Regions from separate parts of the Spirillospora sp. NPDC049024 genome, predicted to be linked through region 2. Evidence: predicted binding sites of a transcription regulator. Region 2 holds the regulator's gene; the other holds the start of a gene.
The links. The regulator HspR, encoded in region 2, represses chaperone genes until heat shock. The targets are predictions, from matches to a motif close to ANTTGAGTCNNNNNGACTCAANT.
Positions count from the first base shown of each region.

Region 1: the regulator HspR is predicted to act here: its motif matches at 901-923, upstream of lon (endopeptidase La).

Region 1 is NZ_JBEZFD010000021.1:174,444-180,993, forward strand. Features, by position in the region: gene AB0C21_RS32725 (phosphodiester glycosidase family protein) at 1-767, opposite strand, end outside; gene lon (endopeptidase La) at 959-3,355, shown strand; gene AB0C21_RS32735 (VanZ family protein) at 3,514-3,987, shown strand; gene AB0C21_RS32740 (nitroreductase family deazaflavin-dependent oxidoreductase) at 3,984-5,495, opposite strand; gene AB0C21_RS32745 (Gfo/Idh/MocA family protein) at 5,666-6,550, shown strand, end outside.
Region 2 is NZ_JBEZFD010000029.1:47,826-54,375, reverse strand. Features, by position in the region: gene AB0C21_RS37700 (hypothetical protein) at 1-341, shown strand, start outside; gene clpB (ATP-dependent chaperone ClpB) at 429-3,026, opposite strand; gene AB0C21_RS37690 (heat shock protein transcriptional repressor HspR) at 3,213-3,659, opposite strand; gene dnaJ (molecular chaperone DnaJ) at 3,665-4,834, opposite strand; gene grpE (nucleotide exchange factor GrpE) at 4,919-5,572, opposite strand; gene dnaK (molecular chaperone DnaK) at 5,643-6,550, opposite strand, start outside.

The DNA of each region.
Region 1 (6,550 bases), on a different contig from region 2:
GTGGTGCCGACGATGATCCGCCCGGCGCCGTCCTGTCCGAGGAAGCTGCGGTTGGCCAGCCATCGCTCGTCCTGGCCGCCGGTCCGGCCGTGCCCGTCCGCTCCCAGCAGCATCGGGTAGGAGACCATGGCCTGGCTCGCGCCTTCGGTGACCCGCCGCCAGTCCGTGCCGGTGAGGTCCGCCAGGCGGGCGCCGCCCGGCCCGCCGACCACGAACGCTCCGTGCCTCGCCTGGTAGGACGCGGGGCCGAGCCGGCGCCCGTCGCTGACGACGGGGGTGTCCGGGCTCCCGTCGCGGGCGTAGTAGCTGCCGTTGACGACCAGGGCCGCTCCGGTGGCCTCCATCCAGTCGCCGACCTCCCGGTCGCCGGCCGGGCGGCTCAGCACCCGGAACCGGTGGCGGGCCGGGTCGATCCTGGTGAGCAGCAGGGCGTCCACGGGCCGCCCGCCCACCCGGACGGGCAACTCGGCGACGTCCAGTCCCGCGGCGGCCTGGCGCCAGCGCACCGGTTCGGGCGCGTCGGGCGTGCGCCGCCCGGCCAGCGACAACCGGATGCCGGGGGACAGCCGGGAATCGTCCGGAGCGACGTCGACCCAGATGCTGGCGCCCCGGCGCAGCATCACGTTGACGCCGTACCAGCCCCCGGCCTTCCCGTACGCCACGGCCACGGCCGCCGACACCGCGAGGACGGGGGCCAGGGCCAGCGACACACCCCACCGCCACCCCCGCCCCCACCGCCACGGCCGCAGGAATCTGGTCTTGATCATGCGAGTTACGACGTTCGCCCTTTACAACCGGTTCGCGATCGCACGGCGGCGTGCCCGCGCCAGGGGCGGACGGGGCGGCGCGGGTGATCGCTGAGAGCGAACGTTGCTGCGGAAACAAATTGGTGCTCCGTTTTCTTGAGTGAGTATGACTCAACCCGTGGTTGGGTCGGTCTACTGACTTGGAGCTGAGCATGAGCGAGACCCTGACGCTGCCGGTGCTGCCCCTCGACGACGGGGTCGTTCTGCCCGGCATGGTGGTGCCCCTGGACCTGTCGGAGAGCGGCGAGGTCCGGGCCGCCGTCGAGGCCGCGCGGGCGGTGGCGCAGGCCAAGGGGCCGGGCATCCGGTCGGCGGCCAAGCCGCGGGTGCTGCTGGTGCCCAGGTTGAACGGGCAGTACGCCGGCATCGGCACGCTCGGTGTGATCGAGCAGGAGGGGCGGCTGCCCGGCGGCGAGCCGGGCGCGGTCGTCCGCGGCGTGCAGCGGGTGCGGATCGGCATCGGGACGACCGGGCCGGGCGCGGCGCTGTGGGTCGAGGGGACGCCGGTCGACACGCCGCCCGCCTCCGGGCGCGCGCAGGAGCTGGCGAAGGAGTACAAGGGGCTGGTCAGCGCGATCCTGCAGAAGCGGGGCGCCTGGCAGGTCGTGGACGTCGTGCAGCAGATCGACGACCCGTCCACGCTGGCCGACAACGCCGGGTACGCGCCGTACCTCACCGACGAGCAGAAGATCGAGGTCCTGGAGACCGTCGACCTCGTGGAGCGGCTCACCCTGGTGATCGGGTGGACGCGCGACCACCTCGCCGAGCTGGACGTGGCGGAGACCATCCGCAAGGACGTCCAGGAGGGCATGGAGAAGACGCAGCGCGAGTTCCTGCTGCGCCAGCAGCAGGAGGCCATCCGCAAGGAGCTGGCCGAGCTGAACGGCGACCCGGCCGACGAGGAGGACGACTACCGGGCCCGGATCGAGGCCGCGAACCTCCCCGAGAAGGTGCGCGAGGCGGCGCTGAAGGAGGTCGACAAGCTGGAGCGGTCGTCCGACGCCTCGCCCGAGGGCGGCTGGATCCGCACCTGGCTGGACACCGTCCTCGACATCCCCTGGAACGAGCGGACCGAGGACGCCTACGACATCGCGGGCGCGCGGGAGATCCTCGACGCCGACCACGCGGGCCTCGACGACGTCAAGGAGCGCATCGTCGAGTACCTGGCCGTGCGCAAGCGGCGCGAGGAGCGCGGCCTGGGCGTCGTGGGCGGGCGCAGGAGCGGCGCGGTGCTGGCGCTGACCGGCCCTCCCGGCGTCGGCAAGACGTCCCTGGGCGAGTCGGTCGCGCGGGCCATGGGCCGCGAGTTCGTGCGGGTCGCTCTGGGCGGCGTCCGTGACGAGGCCGAGATCCGGGGTCACCGCCGCACGTACGTGGGCGCGCTTCCGGGACGCATCGTCCGCGCCATCCGCGAGGCGGGGACGATGAACCCCGTCGTCCTGCTGGACGAGGTCGACAAGGTCGGCGCCGACTACCGCGGCGACCCGACCGCGGCGCTGCTGGAGGTCCTCGACCCCGAGCAGAACCACACCTTCCGGGACCACTACCTGGAGGTCGAGCTCGACCTGAGCGACGTGCTGTTCCTCGCCACCGCGAACGTGGTGGAGGCGATCCCCGGGCCGCTGCTCGACCGGATGGAGCTGGTGGAGCTGGACGGCTACACCGAGCACGAGAAGGTCACGATCGCCCGCGACCACCTGCTGCCGCGCCAGCTCGACAAGGCCGGCATGGAGGCGTCGGAGGTGGCCTTCGGCGACGACGCGCTGCGGCTGCTGGCGGCCGAGTACACCCGGGAGGCCGGCGTCCGGTCCCTGGACCGCTCGATCGCGCGGGTGCTGCGCAAGGTCGCGGCCAACGTCGCGCTCGGCAAGTCGGCGCTGCCCGTCCGGATCGGCGCGGCGGACCTGAAGGACTACCTCGGCCGGCCGCGGTTCACCCCGGAGGTCGAGCTGAGCAGGAACGAGCGCCGCACCGGCGTGCCGGGCGTGGCGACGGGCCTCGCGGTCACCGGCGCGGGCGGCGACGTCCTCTACATCGAGGCGTCGCTGGCCGACCGGGAGACGGGCGACACCGGCGTGACGCTCACCGGCCAGCTCGGCGACGTCATGAAGGAGTCGGCCCGGATCGCGCTCAGCTACCTGCGCTCGCGCGGCGCGGAGCTGGAGCTGCCGGTCGGCGACCTGAAGGACCGCGGCGTGCACGTCCACGTGCCCGCCGGCGCGATCCCGAAGGACGGCCCGAGCGCGGGCATCACGATGACGACGGCGCTCGCGTCGCTGCTGTCGGGCCGGCCGGTGCGCTCGGACGTGGCGATGACCGGCGAGGTGTCGCTGACCGGGCGGGTGCTGCCGATCGGCGGCCTGAAGCAGAAGCTGCTGGCCGCGTCGCGGCTCGGCATCACCACCGCGATCGTGCCGAAGCGCAACGAGCCGGACCTCGAGGACGTCCCGGCCGAGGTGCTCGAGAAGATGACGGTGTTCGCCGTCAGCGACGTCCGCGAGGTGCTGGACCTGGCCCTGGAGCCCGCCACCACCGCGGTCGCCGCCTGATCGGAGCGGAGCGCACGCCCGCGCCGGGTTCGTCCCGGCGCGGGCGTTTCCGTGTCATGCGGGCATTTCGGCATAAATGGACCATCCGGTCATTCCAAAACCCGCGGGCATGCATGGACCGCGGCGATCTGGGGAGACCGCGCCGAGTGTTGGTGGAAATGTGGCAGCCCGCAGCGGCGGGCGAGAGGGTCCCCTGGTACGTCGTCGCCCTGCGCGTGGTGGTCGTGATCATCGCGTTGGGCTTCCTTGGTGTTTTCTTCTACTTCGCCTTCAAGCTCACTCTGACCCCCGTCCGGGACAACGGCCAGGCCGGCGGGAACACCGATCCCGGCCGATCGCTCCGGTTCTATATGGACCAGCCCATCAAGGACGCGCTCCTCCAGGTGGGCGGCAACGTGATCCTCCTGGCGCCGCTCGGCGTGCTCCTGCCCCTGGTCTGGACGTCCCTCCGCGGCCCGGTACGGCTGGCCCTGGTGAGCGGCATGCTCTCGCTGGCCATCGAGACGGTGCAGGGCGCGTTCGTGATGGGACGGGCCTTCGACGTGGACGACGTCATCCTCAACGTCGCCGGTGTCGTGCTCGCCTATCTGCTCATCGGACGGCGGCTTTCCCTGACCCTCCGCGGCCGTTAGCGCGGGGTCAGGCGGAAGACCCTCAGCTGCCGTTCCGTGCGCTCCACATAGCGGTCGTAGACGGGCCAGACGGCGATGAGGCGGGGCCAGACCTCCTTGCGCTCGACGTCGTCCAGGAGGTGGGCGGTGACGGGGACGGAGCGGCCCTGGAAACTGACCTCGGCTTCCGGGTTCTTCAGGAGGTTGCCCGTCCAGGCGGGGTGCTTCTCGCGACCGAAATTGGAGCCGACGACGTACCAGCCGCCCTCCCGGTCGGGCAGGCAGGCGAGCGGAGTCTGCCGGGGGAGCCCGCTGACGGCGCCGGTCGTCGTCAGCACGAGGCTGGGCACGAGGAGCTGGCCGAGCAGCAGTCGTCCTCCGGTGAGCCTGTGCAGCGTCCGGTCGACGGGCGGGACGACCTTGGGCCCCACCTTGGAGAACCACTCGGAGCCCGAGACCCGGTGGAAGACGGGTCCGAACGTGCGCTGGACGAGTGTCGGCATCGGGGCCTCCTTGGCGGCGAGCCGTCCGGCCCGGCGCGGGTTCAGGTGTCCGCTCTCGGCCAGCCAGCGCAGGCCGTCGGCGACGGTCTCCTCGACGGGGCGCAGCGCGAGGCCGAGCGCGTCCAGGACGGGACGGTCGTCGGTCGGCACCAGCGTGACCATGAACTCGGCGGCGTCCCGGGTGAGCGGGTAGTCGAAGCGGCGGACGCGCTTGGCAGCGTCCAGGGCGGAGCCCAGCGCGAGCATGGCGCGGCTGGGGACGCGGACGCGGCGGCACCGCACCCCGGTGAGCCGGTCGCACAGGTCGGCGTACTGCGGCCAGGTCAGGTAGTGGCCGCCGAGCACCCAGCGGCTCGGCCCCTGCCGGGCCTCCACGGAACGTGCCAACGCCTCGCCCAGGTCGCGGACGTCGAGGACCGAGACGCCGCCGCCCGGAAGCGGCCACACCTTGCCGAGCGCGGCGGCGAGGCCCTCCATCAGCGCGTCCAGCGTCGGCTGGTTCGGGCCGCACACGCCGCCGGGGTAGACGATGGTGACCGGAGCGCCGTCCTCCTGGAGGCCGCGCACGTAGCGTTCGGCCGCGAGCTTGGACCTGCCGTAGTCGGTCCGCGGGCTCGCCAGGGCGTCCCTCGCGGTGATGACCGGGCCGGACGGCGGGACGAACACCGCGACCGTCGACACGTGGACCACCGGGGCCAGGCCCTGGGCGACGGCCCCGCCGACCACGTTGCGCGTGCCCTGGACGTTCACCTTCACGAGGTCGCCCGCGCCGCCGGTCACCCCGATCGCCGCGGCGGCGTGGATCGCGGCGTCGCAGCCCCGCAGCGCCTCGGCCACGCGGTCCTCGTCGAGCATGTCCCCGCGGACGAGTTCCACGTCCCGGGCGTCGACGCCCACCGCGCGCAGGACCTTGGCCGCCTTCTCCGGGTCGCGGACCAGCGCGCGCGGCCGGTGCCCGGCGTCGAGCAGGGCGCGCACGGCATGGGACCCGACGAATCCGGAGGCGCCGGTGACGAAGATCCGCATAGGGCAAAACTAGCGCTTGGTATGACCCCCGCGACAGCCGGAGTCCCGAGTACCCGGCTCGGTTTCGGACAACTCCATTACCGGAGAGGCGGACAGCCGGGGCGTTGACGCTTCTGGAACGCTCCATCAGACTCGGTGTCTCCACCTGACGGCCGACCGGGAGGGGATCGATGAGGATCGGACTGGCCGGCGCGGGGCGCATTGGTGCGCGCCACGCCGCCGCGCTGCGAGAGTTGCCCGAGGTGGAGGCGGTGGTCGTCGCGGACGCCGACCCGCGCCGCGCCCGCGACCTCGCCGCGCGACTGGGCGGGGGGCGGCCCGAGGTCACCGCCCTGGACGCCGTCGACGGCCTCTTCTCCGCCGGACTGGACGGCCTGGTCGTCGCGGCGGCCACGGACGCGCACGCGGGCCTGGTGGAGCGGGCCGTGGCCGCGCGAACTCCCGTCTTCTGCGAGAAACCGCTCGCCTCCGATCTAAATGGAACGTTCCAAATCGTCCATGCGGCAGCCGCCGCCGACGTGCCGGTGCAGGTCGGGTTCCAGCGCCGGTTCGACGCGGGGAACGCGGCGGCGCGCGACGCCCTGGCGTCCGGGCGGCTCGGCTGGCTGCACACCGTCCGGTCGTGCAGCTTCGACCCGGCGCCCCCGCCGGCCGAGTACGTCCCCGCGTCCGGCGGGCTGTTCCGCGACTGCCTCATCCACGACCTGGACCTCATCCGGTTCGTCACGGGCCGCGAGGTCGTCCGCGTGATGGCCGCCGGCGCCAACCGGGGCGACGACTTCTTCCGCGAGGCCGGCGACGTCGACACCGGCTCCGCCCTGCTCATCCTGGACGACGGGACGCTGGGCCAGGTCTCGGCCACCCGCTACAACGCCGCCGGATACGACGCCCGGCTGGAGCTGTTCGGGTCCAAGGACAGCGTCATCGCCGGCCTGGACGACCGGACGCCCGCGACCGCGCTTCCGGACGGGGACCAGCCCAAGGCCCCCTACGCCGGTTTCATGGAGCGCTTCTCCGACGCCTACGACGCAGAGCTGCGGGCCTTCGCGGACGTC
Region 2 (6,550 bases):
TGATGTCGATCGACGGGGCCATCGGCGTCGCCGTCGTCGACTACAACAGCGGGATGGCGCTCGGCCACCTCGGCAGTTCCAAGACCCTCGACCTCCAGGTCGCGGCCGCCGGGAACACCGAGGTGGTGCGCGCCAAGCTCCGCACGATGGACCAGCTCGGCATCCAGGAGGAGATCGAGGACATCCTGATCAGCATCTCCAGCCAGTACCACGTCATCCGGCCGGTCACGGGCCGCAAGGGCAAGGGCCTCTTCCTCTACATGGCCCTCGACCGGAACCGCGGCAACCTGGCCCTCGCCCGCCACCGCCTCCGCGACATCGAGGAGAACCTGGAGATCTGACCCGCCGTTCCGCCGCCCACACCCCACGCCGGCGGAACGGCCCGCGAAGGCGGCCCCGGGACCTCGTCCCGGGGCCGCCCCTCTCCGCTACTTCGTCATCGTCAGCCCGCTGGACGGCTTGACGGTCAGGCTGTCGGCGGCCTCGTCGAGGTCGACGACCACCTCGTCGCCGTCGCGGACCTCCCCGGACAGCAGCTCGCGGGCGAGCTGGTCGCCGATCGCCGTCTGCACGAGGCGGCGCAGCGGGCGCGCCCCGTACAGCGGGTCGTAGCCGGTCAGCGCCAGCCACTCGCGGGCCGCGGGCGTGACCCGCAGCGAGAGCTGCCGGTCGGCGAGGCGGTCGGCCAGCCGGTCCACCTGGAGGTCGACGATGCGGGTCAGCTCGTCGGTCGACAGCGCGTCGAACAGGATCACGTCGTCCAGGCGGTTGAGGAACTCCGGCTTGAACGAGTTCCGGACGGCGTTCCACACCGCCTCCCGCTTGGCCCCGTTCTCCAGCGTCGGGTCGACCAGGAACTGCGACCCGATGTTGGAGGTCAGGATCAGGATCGTGTTGCGGAAGTCGACCGTGCGGCCCTGGCCGTCGGTGAGGCGGCCGTCGTCCAGCACCTGCAGGAGGATGTCGAAGACCTCGGGGTGCGCCTTCTCCACCTCGTCCAGCAGGACCGCCGAGTAGGGGCGGCGCCGGACGGCCTCGGTGAGCTGGCCGCCCTCCTCGTAGCCGACGTATCCGGGCGGCGCGCCGACCAGGCGGGCGACGCTGTGCTTCTCGGAGTACTCGCTCATGTCGATGCGGGTCATCGCCCGCTCGTCGTCGAACAGGAACTCCGCGAGCGCCTTCGCCAGCTCGGTCTTGCCGACGCCCGTCGGGCCGAGGAACAGGAACGAGCCGGTCGGGCGGTCCGGGTCGGAGATGCCCGCGCGGGCGCGGCGCACCGCGTCCGACACCGTGCGGACCGCGGCCTCCTGCCCGATCAGCCGCCGGCCGAGCTCGTCCTCCATGCGCAGCAGCTTGGCGGTCTCGCCCTCCAGCAGCCGGCCCGCCGGGATGCCCGTCCAGGACGCGACCACGTCGGCGACGTCGTCCGGGCCGACCTCCTCCTTGACCATCGTGTCGCGGTTCTCGGTCGCCTCGGCCTCCTCCTCCAGCTGCTTCTCCAGCGCCGGGATCTCGCCGTAGACGAGCCGCGAGGACGTCTCCAGGTCGCCGTCGCGCTCGGCCCGCTCCGCCTCGCCGCGCAGCTGGTCGATCCGCTCCTTGATCTCGCCGACCCGGTTCAGCTCGGCCTTCTCCCGCTCCCAGCGGGCGTTCAGGCCGCTCAGCTGCTCCTGCCTGTCGGCGAGATCGGCGCGGAGCCGTTCGAGGCGCTGCCGGGACGCCTCGTCGGTCTCCTTCTCCAGGTTCATCTGCTCCATCTTCAGCCGGTCGACGGCGCGCTGCAGCTCGTCGATCTCGACCGGCCGGGAGTCGATCTCCATGCGCAGCCGGGACGCGGCCTCGTCCACCAGGTCGATCGCCTTGTCCGGCAGGTACCGGGAGGTGATGTAGCGGTCGGACAGCGTCGCCGCCGCCACCATCGCCGAGTCGTTGATCTGCACCTTGTGGTGCGCCTCGTACCGGCCCTTCAACCCGCGCAGGATCGCGATCGTGTCCTCGACGGACGGCTCGCCGACGAACACCTGCTGGAACCGGCGCTCCAGTGCGGCGTCCTTCTCGATCCGCTCCCGGTACTCGTCCAGCGTCGTCGCGCCGATCATCCGCAGCTCGCCGCGGGCCAGCATCGGCTTCAGCATGTTGCCGGCGTCCATCGCGCCCTCGGCCGCGCCCGCCCCGACGACGGTGTGCAGCTCGTCGATGAACGTGACGACCTGCCCCTCGCTCTCCTTGATCTCGTTCAGGACGGCCTTGAGCCGCTCCTCGAACTCGCCGCGGTACTTCGCGCCCGCGACCATCGCGCCGAGGTCGAGCGAGATGAGGCTCTTGCCGCGCAGCGACTCGGGGACGTCGCCCGCGATGATCCGCTGCGCCAGCCCCTCGACCACGGCCGTCTTGCCCACGCCGGGCTCGCCGATCAGCACCGGGTTGTTCTTCGTCCGGCGCGACAGCACCTGGATCACCCGGCGGATCTCCGAGTCGCGGCCGATCACCGGGTCGAGCCGGCCGTCGCGGGCCGCCGCCGTCAGGTCGACGCCGTACTTCTCCAGCGACTGGTAGGTGCCCTCGGGGTTCTCGCTGGTGACGCGGGCGTGCCCGCGCACCTTCTCGAACGCGTCCAGCAGCGCCTGCGGCGTCGCGCCGAACTCCTTCAGCAGGCCCGCCGCCGGGCCGCCGTCGGCCGCCAGCCCGACCAGCAGGTGCTCGGTCGAGACGTACTCGTCCTCCAGCTGCTGCGCGCGGTTGGCCGCCGTGTTGACCGACCGCTGGAGCTGGCCGGACAGCCGCGGCGTCGCCACCGTCGACCCCTGCGCCTTCGGCATCGCCGCGAGCTGCTCCTCCGCCCGCCTGCGGATCACCTGCCAGTCGGCGCCGACCGCCTCCAGCAGCGGCACGGCCGTCCCGTCCGGCAGCCCGATCAGCGCCACCAGCAGGTGCTGCGGCTCGACCTCGGGATGCCCCTCGGCCGCCGCCCTGCGGACGGCGATCGACAGCGCCTCCTGGCTCTTCTGCGTCAGCTTGTAGTCCATCGCCCCACCCCGTAAGCCGTGTTCCTTCCGGGGGCCAGACCCCCGACAAATGCTCTGTCCTTCTGGGGGGCAACCCCCAGACCCCCGACAACCGCTCTGTCCTTCTGGGGGACAACCCCCAGACCCCCCGACAACCGCTCTGTCCTTCTGGGGGACAACCCCCAGACCCCCCGACAACCGCCTAGTTCAGTCCGAGTTGCGCTCATGCCAGACGACGACGCTCGTCCGCCTGATGGGCACGAGGTCGGCGCCGGGAGTGCCGCTCGGTTCCCCGTGCCGCCGCTGCTGCGCCAGCCGCGCCGCGACCGCACGGGTCGATTCGAGTTCGTTCGCGAGCTCCTCCAGCGCGGCGTGCGCCTTGGCGAGCTCCTCGCGGAGCCGGGCGTTGTCGCGCTGCAGCTCCAGGATGTGCTTGATGCCGGACAGGTTGATGCCCTCCTCCTGGGAGAGCCGCTGGATCTCGCGGAGCATCACGATGTCCCGCATGGAGTAGCGGCGTCCCCGGCCCGCCGTACGGCCGGGGGACACCAGGCCCATCCGGTCGTAGGTGCGCAGCGTCTGCGGGTGCAGCCCGGACAGCTGCGCCGCCACGGAGATCACGTAGACCGGAGTGTCGTCGCCGAAGGGATCCATGAAGATCACTCCTGTCTGGCCTGCTGGAGGAGGTCGGCGCGCAGGTCGTCGCCCGCGCCCGCCGTCCGGAGCTTGGCGAGCGCCTCGCGCGACTGCTCGTCGAGCTTCTGCGGGACGTGCACGTCGACGGTGACGAGCAGGTCGCCCTTCGTGCCGTCGCGCCGCGGCGCGCCGCGCCCCTTCACGCGGAACTTGCGGCCGTTCGGCGTGCCCTCGGGCAGCTTCAGCGTGACGGGCTGCCCCTGGAAGGTCGGCACCCTGATCTCGCCGCCGAGCGCCGCCTCGGGGAAGGTCACCGGGACGGTCAGCGTCAGGTTGTCGCCGCTGCGGCCGAACACCTTGTGCGGCAGCACCTTGATGTTCACGTACAGGTCGCCGGCCGGGCCGCCGTTCTCGCCGGGCGCGCCCTTGCCCTTCAGCCGGATCTTCTGCCCGTCCGCGACGCCCGCCGGGATGCGGGCCTGGATGGTCCGGGTGCCGGTGGCGCGGCCGCTGCCGTGGCAGGTCGGGCACGGGTCGTCGACGACGAGGCCCCGGCCGCGGCACTCCTTGCACGGCTCCTGGAAGCCGAAGTTGCCGAGGTTGCGGGTCTCGTGCCCGGTGCCCTCGCAGTTCGGGCACACCCGCGGCACGGTGCCGGCCTTGGCGCCCGTCCCGCGGCAGCTGTTGCAGGCCGCCTCGCTGGTCAGTTTGATCGGAACGGTGACGCCGTTCATCGCGCGGCCGAACGACAGGGTCACCTCGGTCTCGACGTCCGCGCCGCGCCGCGCGCGCCGCGTCCCCGCCGTGCGGGCGCCGCCGCCGGCGCGCCCGCCGAACAGGCCGCCGAACAGGTCGCCGATGCGCTCCCCGGCGCCGCCCGTCTGCGTCCCGCCCGACTGGCCGAAGATGTCGCCGAGGTCGAACGGGAAACCGCCGCCCTGCTGGCCGCGGAAACCGCCCGGCATCGAGCGCACCGCGTCGTACTCCTTGCGGCGCTTCTCGTCGGACAGCACGTCGTAGGCCTCCGAGACCTCCTTGAAGCGGTCCTCGGCCTCGGCGTCGCCCTTGTTGGCGTCCGGGTGGTACTTGCGCGCCAGCTTCCGGTAGGACTTCTTGATCTCCTCCTGGGAGGCCGTCTTCGCGACACCGAGGACCTTGTAGTAGTCCTTCTCCAGGTAGTCCTTGGTGCTCACGGCGCCCCGCCTTCTGCTATCGCCACTTGCCACATGTCTTCAGGCCCCTGCGGGGCCCGCCCGTCCGGGCGGGCCCCCTGAGGATCATTCGCCCGGTTCGTCGTTCGCTTCGCCCGGCTCGCCGCCGGACTCGTCGGCTCCGGAGTCCGGAGCGGGGTCGGCCACCGCCACGCGGGCGGGCCGCAGGACCCGCTCGCCGATCCGGTACCCGGGCTGGAGGACGTCGGTGACGCTCGTCTCGGTCACCTCGGTCGAGTGCGAGTGCATCAGCGCCTCGTGCACGACCGGGTCGAAGGGCTCGCCCTTCTCCCCGAACCGCTCCAGGCCGAGCTTGCCGGTGACCGCCTCCAGGCTCTCCGCGACGGACTTGAACCCGCCGGTGAGCTCCTCGTGGTCACGGGCGCGGCCGATGTCGTCCAGCACCGGGAGCAGCTCGGACAGCACCTGCCCGAGGGCCTGCTCGCGGACCGCGACCCGGTCGCGCTCGACGCGCTTGCGGTAGTTGTCGTACTCCGCCTTCAGGCGCTGGAGGTCGGCGAGCCGTTCCGCCAGTTGCGTCTTCAGAGAGGAGACCTCCTCATCGGTGGCCTTGGCGCCCCCGTCCGCCGGGGCCTCCGGGGTCGGCGAGGACTCCCCCGCCCGCTCCCGGACCTCCCCCGTCTCGGGATCGATGCGCCGCTTGTCGCGGATCACCGGGCCCTCCTTCTCCTCGCCCTCGTTGGAAGAGGACGTCACGATGCACCGCCCTTCTGGGGGACGCCCCCCAGACCCCCGGGGTGGAGGGCCGAAGATCCTCGCTTCGCTGCGGTCATCGGCCCTCCTCCTTCGGCTTGTCCTCGTCCACGATCTCGGCGTCGACGACCTCGTCGTCCTGCGGCTCGCCGCCCTGGGCGCCGGCCGTCGGCCCGTGGTCCTCGGCGCCGGCCTGGGCGCCCTCGGGGTTCTGCGCGTACATGGCGGCGCCCATCTTCTGGCTCACCTGCGCGAGCTTCTCGGCGCTGCCCTTGATCGCTTCGACGTCGGTGCCCTCCAGGGCCTTCTTGACCTCGGCGACCGCGTCGCCCACCTCGGTCTTCAGCTCCGCGGGGACCTTCTCGTCGTTCTCCCGCAGGAACTTCTCGGTCGAGTACGCGAGGGTGTCGGCCTGGTTGCGGACCTCGGCCTCCTCCTTGCGCTTGCGGTCCTCCTCGGCGTACTGCTCGGCGTCGCGCATCATCTTCTCGATGTCGTCCTTGGGCAGCGCGCTGCCGCCCGTGATGACCATCGACTGCTCGCGGCCGGTGCCCTGGTCCTTCGCGCTGACGTTCACGATGCCGTTGGCGTCGATGTCGAAGGTGACCTCGATCTGCGGGACGCCGCGCGGCGCCGGCGGCAGACCGGTGAGCTGGAAGGTGCCGAGCTTCTTGTTGTACGCGGCGATCTCACGCTCGCCCTGGTAGACCTGGATCTCCACGGACGGCTGGTTGTCGTCGGCGGTGGTGAACGTCTCCGACCGCTTGGTCGGGATCGTGGTGTTCCGCTCGATGATCTTGGTGAAGATGCCGCCCTTGGTCTCGATGCCGAGGCTCAGCGGGGTCACGTCCAGCAGCAGGACGTCCTTGACCTCGCCCTTGAGCACGCCGGCCTGGAGGCTGGCGCCGATCGCGACGACCTCGTCCGGGTTGACGCCCTTGTTGGGCTCCTTGCCGCCGGTCAGCTCCTTGACCAGCTCGGAGA